DNA from 2 places in the Nocardia heshunensis genome. Region 2 is predicted to be linked to the other one. Evidence: riboswitches for the same ligand, from Rfam matches in the RefSeq annotation. Region 2 holds a riboswitch; the other holds the start of a gene.
What was found. A riboswitch is a leader RNA that binds a small molecule or an ion and turns the genes downstream of it on or off. The one in region 2 is predicted to bind cobalamin.
Positions count from the first base shown of each region.

Region 1: another riboswitch for cobalamin. It lies ahead of metE (5-methyltetrahydropteroyltriglutamate--homocysteine S-methyltransferase); the one in region 2 lies ahead of nicT (Nickel transporter NicT).

Region 1 covers NZ_BAAGTC010000009.1:725,094-728,875, forward strand. The annotation lists gene metE (5-methyltetrahydropteroyltriglutamate--homocysteine S-methyltransferase) at 1-1,070, opposite strand, end outside; cobalamin riboswitch at 1,213-1,417, opposite strand; gene ACYVN4_RS31495 (SDR family NAD(P)-dependent oxidoreductase) at 1,373-2,362, opposite strand; gene ACYVN4_RS31500 (serine/threonine-protein kinase) at 2,482-3,782, opposite strand, start outside.
Region 2 covers NZ_BAAGTC010000024.1:17,066-20,847, reverse strand. The annotation lists gene ACYVN4_RS39075 (DUF6636 domain-containing protein) at 109-711, shown strand; gene ACYVN4_RS39070 (class I SAM-dependent methyltransferase) at 720-1,568, shown strand; gene nicT (Nickel transporter NicT) at 1,511-2,599, opposite strand; cobalamin riboswitch at 2,627-2,815, opposite strand; gene ACYVN4_RS39060 (long-chain fatty acid--CoA ligase) at 2,847-3,782, opposite strand, start outside.

The sequences.
Region 1 (3,782 bases), on a different contig from region 2:
CGCACCTCGGCCACCTTCTCCGCCCCGAAGGCCAGCCAGGACCGCACGCTCGGGTCGAGCGCCGCTTCGGCGTCGAGCGAATACGGCACGTGCAGTAGCGAACTGGAGCTGGACACGGCCAGCGCGCCGCTGCCGCCGAGCAGGGTGCCCAGCGTCGCCAGGGCCCGATCCGGGTCGTTGCGCCACACATTGCGGCCGTCGACGACCCCCGCCACCACGAGCTTGGTGGCCAGCGCCGGCACCGAGGTCACGTCCTCGACGGTGGTCCCGGCCGTGAAATCCAGTGCCACGCCGTCGATGTCGGTGGCGGCCAGCATCGGCAGCGCCGCGCCCGGTCGACCGAAGTAGGTGGCCACCAGCAGCCGCGGCCGGTCGGTGCCCGCCGACAGCTCCGCGTACACGTGCTGCACCAGGGCGAGTTCCACCTCGGACAGGTCGGTGACCAGCACCGGCTCGTCGATCTGTACCCATTCGGCCCCGGCCGCGGCCAAGCGCCGCAACAGCTCTCGGTACAGCGGCAGTAGATCGCTCAATCGGCGCAGTGCATTGCCCTCGGCATCCTTGGCCAGCTTCAGGAAGGTGAGCGGCCCGATCACCACCGGCCGCGCGGGCACCCCGAGCGCCTGCGCCTCGGCCAGCTCAGCGAGGAGCTGCTCCGGGTGCAGGCTGAACGCGGTGTCCGGGCCCAGTTCGGGAACCAGGTAGTGGTAGTTGGTGTCGAACCACTTGGTCATCTCCAGCGGTTCGACCTCCGCGGTCCCGCGGGCCGCCGCGAAATACCGGTCCAGCGGATCTGCGATCCCGGCCACCCGGGGCGGCAGCGCACCGAACAGGACTGCGGTATCGAGCATTTGGTCGTAGTACGAGAAGGTGCCCACCGGCACCGAGTCGAGTCCGGCGGCCACGAGCGCGGTGAGCTGCTCGGCGCGGAGTTCACGCCCGACGGCGTACAGCGCGACCGCGTCGATCCGGCCCGCCCAATACGATTCGACGGCCCGTTTGAGTTCCCGGCGCGGCCCGATCCTGGGCAGGCCGAGCACCGTCGCGGTGAAGGGTGAAATGCTGGTCACGGGTAATCTCCAGTGCTCCAAGTCCACTGGCCGTCGCCACAAGAGCGCACGAAACCCGGGCAGCCCACGACCGCCGTTGTCACGGCAGCGGGAAACCACCGGCCCGTCCGCCCAGTCCACGAGGCGATGACCGCCGGATACGGCGTACCCGGCACAGTAGGCAGGTCTTCGGACTCACAGGCACCGGCCCGAATGGGCCGACCTACTGGCCGTCGCTTCCCGGGCTCGCGCCCAGTGCTCATGACGGCGGTCGTTCCTGCATACCGCTGCGGGACAGTTCCGGATTCTCACCGGATTCCCTCTCACCGAATCCCCCTTGCGGAAGAACCGGTTTCGACGCCGAACGCGGGACCAGACCGAGTCTCGCCCGTTGCGCCCGGCGAACCGACTGCACCCGCGAGCATAACGCGGTGTTGCGCCCGGGCGATGATCGCGTCCATCACCCGGGCCATCAGGCGCGGCGCCGCACCGGCGAGCCAGCGCAGCAGTCGGGCGCTCCGGGAGGGCACCACCGTGGCGCGGCCCCGGGCCGCCCCGACCAGCAGCGCCCGGGCCACCGCGGTCGCGGTGATCGGGGCGGAACCGCTGAGCGCCACCAGTTCCGCCGGTTTGGTCGCGGCCTCCGCCGACAGCTGCGGAGTGTCGACATCCGGTGGCAGCACCACCGTGACCGAGACGCCCGCGGGCCGCAGCTCCTGCCGCAGGACCTCGCACAGCGCGCGCACCGCGAACTTGCTGGGGCTGTACGCGCCGTAACCGAAGCAGGGCAGCACCCCGGCCATGGAGGAGATCACCGTGATGCTGTCGCGGTCGCCCTCCCGCAGATCGGGCAGCACCTCCCGGATCACGTGCAACGCACCGAAATAGTTGACGGCCATGTGCTTGTCGAAATCGGCGAGCGCGAGCCGCGAGAAGTAGTCCGGCTTGGCGATCCCGGCGCATGCGATCACCGCCTGGACCCGACCGTGTTGCGCACGGGCGAGTTTCAATGCCGCGCGCATGTCCTCGGGCCGGGTGACGTCGGCGGCAATGGCGGCCAGCCGTCCCGCTTCACTTGGCACCCGGACCGAAAGCGCCTCCAGCGCCGAGTCTTCCAACGCGAGCACACTCACCCGCGCCCCCGCCGCCAAGGCCATCCGGGTCACCTCGAGCCCGATCCCGCTACTGCCGCCGGTCACCACCACATGGCGGCCCTCCCAGTACTTGGCCACCTCGACCGGCAGTCCGTGCCCGCGCCCGTCGCTCAGCCGGTACCGTGCCGAAAACCTGCCGCCGACTCGCAAACCCCGCATCACCGACTCCTTTCGTCCTGCCGTCCGGGCCTCCCGAACCTGACGCCGATCCTGGGTGGCGATCGACAAGCCCACGGCAGCGCTTCGGCAAGAACGTGTAAGAATCCGCGCGCGGAGGTTCAGAGCACCTTGGCGATCGACGGGACCACGCGCTGGACCAGGATGTCGGGGGAGGCGGGAGTCCAGTTCATGAAGGCCTGTGCGGTGGCGGGATCGTCGACGATGACCAGGCGTGTGTGGTCGAGGGTGGAGGACAGGAAGCCACTGGGCAGGCCGCGCAGACCGCCGTTGCCCGCCTGTTTGTCGGTGCGGACGACGATGATCAGGTCGACATTCGGGATCAGTGCGTCGCTGGGTGACAGGGCGCGGGGAGAGGCTTCCTCGGTCTTGGCGCGGTAGTCGGTGCTGTAGTGGAAGCCGATGTCCTGCAGGAACTTTCCCTGATCACTGGTGTCGAGATCGGCGGAGAGGGTGCCGTCGCCGAGGTTGAACGCCACCACGGTCTTGGTCTGGAAGACCGGATGGGCCGAACGGACCTGAGACACGGAATCGACCGGGGTGGTTGTCGTGATGGCCGAGCCCCCGCCGGTGGTCGAGTGGTGGGTGGCGACGAACACGGCCACGCCCGAAACCGCCAGCAGCACAACCACTGCTGCACCGAGCAGGACGCGCAGCAGCCGCGTCGACCGCGGCCGGGCTTGCGGACGGTCGATCGGATCGGTCGGGGGTGCCTCCGCGAAAACCACTGGACCGAACGGTGATCCGCCCGCCAGCGCCAGCGCCGCATCGGCGGTGAACTGCCGGCAGGTGGCGTAGCGCTGCGCCGGATCCTTCGCCAGCACCTTCGCGATCACGCCGTCCAGCGCGGGCGGCAGATCCGGCCGCATGGCGCTGATCGCGGGCGGCGGGTCCTGCAGATGCCCCAGCGTCGCCTGGGCCAGTGAGGTCACCGGGAACGGTGTCCGCCCGGTGAGCAGCTTCACGAAAGCGCAACCGAGACTGTAGATATCACCCCGGTGATCCAGCGGCCCCGCCACCAGCCGCTCGGGCGCCGCATAGGCCAGGGTCGCCATCAGGCTGTCGCCGGAGGTCAGCTCCCGGTTGTCAGCGACCGAGGTCGCCACCCCGAAGTCGGTGAGCAGCGCCCGTTCCTCGCCGTGTTCGGGATCGTCCTCGTTGCGGGTGAGCAGGAAGTTGGCGGGCTTCACGTCCCGGTGCAGCAGCCCGCGCCGGTGCGCGTAGTCGAGGGCCTTGCCGACATCGGTGATGATGCGCAGCGCCCGCTGCGGGGTCAGGCCGCCCGGATGCTGCTTCAGCTCGACGGAGGCGTCGGTACCCGCCACGTACTGCATGGCGATCCACAGCCGCCCGTCCTCCTCGCCGCGCGCGTAGACGGTGACGATATTCGGATGATCCAGTT
Region 2 (3,782 bases):
AGGAACCATGGGCTCTTGTGCAAGCTAACGATTTGCATGCTTCGCGCGAATGTTCTTGTGGGCGAATCGAATTGCCGGCCATTCCCGATGACTGAAAGCGATGTGATCATGCGTGCGTTCCTTGCCACCGCGGCGGCCCTGCTACTCGTCGGCGCCCTGTCGGGTTGCGACCCGAACACCAGCACCCCCGGCGCGGCACCGACCACCCAGCCTGCTCAGGTGACCCAGCCTGCCCAGGGCGGCACCCCGCCCACCACCGCAGCCAAGACCACCACCCTCCCCAACCGCGACGACGTGAACGTCGACGCCCGCGACTTCGAAGCCCAGGGCCACTACTACTTCCAGTCGCCCAGCAAGAACATCAAATGCGGCATCTACGTCGACGACCTGCACACCGTCGGCTGCCAGCTGAAGAACGCCACCGTCATCCCCGCGGGCCTGGACTGCGCCAACAACCCCGCGCACGAGGTGGCCGCCAGCTTCCAGAACGGCAAGCCGCAATTCGTCTGCCTGAACCAGGGCGTCTTCGTCGGCCCGCCCACCGACGGTTCGACCGCCCCCGGCAATCACGAGGGCGGCGGCAAGATCCTGGAATACGGCCAGACCATCGGCGTGCGCGGCGTCATCTGCGAATCCATGACCTCCGGCGTCCGCTGCACCGTGGACGGCCACGGCTTCGTCATCGCCGCCGAGAGCCAGTCGCTGTTCTGAGTCCTACGATGGGCGGCGTGACCATCGATCCTTTGTCGGTGAACAGGCGAAACTGGGACGCCCGCGCGGGAATTCACGCCGCCAGCCGGTTCTATCGGGACCGGGATTCCGGCTACTGGTTCGCGCCCTTCGAGTGGGAGACCCTCGGCGAGGTCCGCGACCGCGACATCCTGCACCTGCAATGCCATCTGGGCACGGAGACGGTGGAGTTCGCGCGGCGCGGGGCCCGCGCGGTCGGCCTGGACTTCTCGGCGGAGTCGATCAAGCACGCCCGCGAATTGGCCGGGGACACAGTCGAATACGTCTGTGCCGACGTCTACGACGCTCGAACAGCCTTGCCCAGCAAGCAGTTCGACATCGTCTACACCGGCAAGGGCGCGCTCTGCTACCTGCCGGAGCTGACCCGCTGGGCGCAGGTGATCGCCGACCTGCTGCGCCCCGGCGGCCTGCTCTACCTGGTCGAATTCCACCCTCTGCTGCACGCCCTGGGCCCCACCCCGCCGCCCGGCGTGGACCCGGATCAGCTACTGCTGCACGACGATTACCTGTCCGGCCGCGGCCCACAACGTCGCGACAGCACCCACACCTACACCGACGGCCCGGACCTCACCACCGACACCACCGCCTACGAATGGCGGCACGGCCTCGGCGAGGTCATCAACGCCCTGCTGTCGGCCGGACTGTCCATCACCGGCCTCACCGAATCCGAGACACTGCCCTGGCCGCGCTGGCCCGGCATGGTGCAGACCGCCGACGGCTGGTGGCGGCTGCCGCCGCCGGCCCCGATCATCCCGGTGCTCTACGGCCTTTCGGCGGTCAAGGACCAGCGGGTCTCGACCTTCGCCAGCCGCCAGTAGAGCAGCGCGATCGCCCACACCGCGACGAACAGGCCGACGATCACGAATCCCACATTGTTGAGGTCGATCCCGGCGATCCACGCGGTGACCGGGTCGGTGAGATCCAGCTTGCTGTGCAGCACGCCGACCAGTTCGATGGTGCCGATGAGGAACGCCACCGCGATCGAGAGCCCGGTGATGGTCAGGTTGTAGTACACCTTGCGCACCGGATTCGAGAACGCCCAGTGGTAGGCGAAATTCATGAAAGTCCCGTCGAGCGTGTCGAACAGGCTCATGCCGGAGGCGAACAGCAGCGGCAGGCAGATGATCGCGTACCAGGGCAGTCCCGCGGCCGCCCCGGACCCGGCCATCACCATCAGCGTGACCTCGGTGGCGGTGTCGAAGCCGATCCCGAACAGCAGCCCGATCGGATACATCTGCCCCGGCCGGGTGATGGAACGGGTCAGCCGCCCCAGGATCCGATTGATGAAACCCCGGCTGTCCAGGTGCTTTTCGAGCTCGTGCTCATCGAACTGACCGGAGCGCATGGCCTTGAACACCCGCCAGATCCCGGCCAGCGCCACCAGGTTCAGCGCCGCGATCAGATACAGGAAGCTGCCCGAGCTGAGCGTGGCAACCAGGCCGAGATCCTTGCGGGTCGCGGAGTCGTCATCGGCCAGCGTGGTCGCGAACCGCGCCCCGGCCGCGATGCCCACCGCCAGCAGCACCACCACGGTCGAGTGCCCGAGCGCGAACCAGAAGCCCACGGACACCGGACGTTTCCCGTCGGCCATCAGCTTGCGGGTGGTGTTGTCGATGGCCGCGATGTGGTCGGCATCGAAGGCGTGCCGCATGCCGAGGGTGTACGCGGTGACGCCCAGCCCGACCCCGAACACCTGGGTGCCGACGGTGTAGTGCGCGGGCAGCACCAACGCGAACAGAATCCCGAATGCCACCACGTGCATGACGGCGATGGTTGCGAGCAGTCCGCCGGTGCGGAGCCAGTCGCGGCGTTCCCAGCGCAGCGCGGGAACAGGGTTGGGTACAGACACAGAGCAGCCTTCCAGCACCTCGTGGAACGGTTCAACGGTGCCGTGGCCGGTCTCCTGGCTGACGGGTCGAACACCGGCGCGCCTGGCCTTCCGGGACCGAGATCCCGTGACCCCTGCCCGCGAGGACAGGACGACGCACCGACTAACCGATCACAGTGGCGAGGGCCGTGCCGGAATTACACCGGCTTCCCGAACACCACGGCAGCCCTCACAGTAAGGGCCGCCGTGGTGTTGCGGACAGCCGGGCTCAGCCCAGCGTGATGACGGTCAGGCTGCCGTCCGCGTGCTGGGCGCGCAGCCGCTTCTTGTCGAACTTGCCGACGCTGGTCTTGGGCACTTCCGCGATGAAGGTCCAGTGCTCCGGCAGCTGCCACTTGGCGAACTTGGGGGCCAGGAAGTCGCGCAGCTCTTCGGGTTTCGCCTCGGAGCCTTCCACCAGCACGACCGCGACCAGCGGCCGCTCGTCCCACTTCGCGTCCGGGATGCCGATGACCGCGGCCTCCGCGACGGCCGGATGCCCGACCACGGCGTTCTCCAGGTCCACCGACGAAATCCATTCGCCGCCGGACTTGATCACGTCCTTGGACCGGTCCACCAGGGTCAGATAGCCGTTCGGGCTGATCTTGCCGACATCGCCGGTGCGCAGCCAGCCGTTGTCGAACTTGTCGGGATCGACCTCGGCACCGGTGGGGGAGTAGTACGACCCGGTGATCCAGGGTCCGCGAACCTCCAGCTCGCCCAGCGCTTCTCCGTCGTTGGGCAGCACGCTGCCGTCGTCGCCGACCAGTCGGGCCTGCACACCGGCGGGGAAACGGCCCTGCGTGTAGCGGTAGGCCCACGCCTCCTCGCCCTCGGCCCCGGCCGGCGGGTGGCCGACCGAACCCAGCGGCGAGGTCTCGGTCATGCCCCACGCGTGCAGCAGCTTCACATGGTGAAGCTCTTCGAAGGCCCGCATCATCGACGGCGGCACCGCGGCACCACCGACCACACACGTACGCAGGTACGAGATGTCCTGCGGCTGCGCCTGCAACGCGGCCAGCACGCCGCCCCAGATGGTGGGCACGGCGGCGGCGAAGGTCGGCTTCTCCTGCTCCATCATCTGCAGCAGCGGGGCGGGCTGCAGGAAGCGGTCGGGCATCAGCACATTCGCGCCCGACATGAGCGCCGCGTACGGGATGCCCCA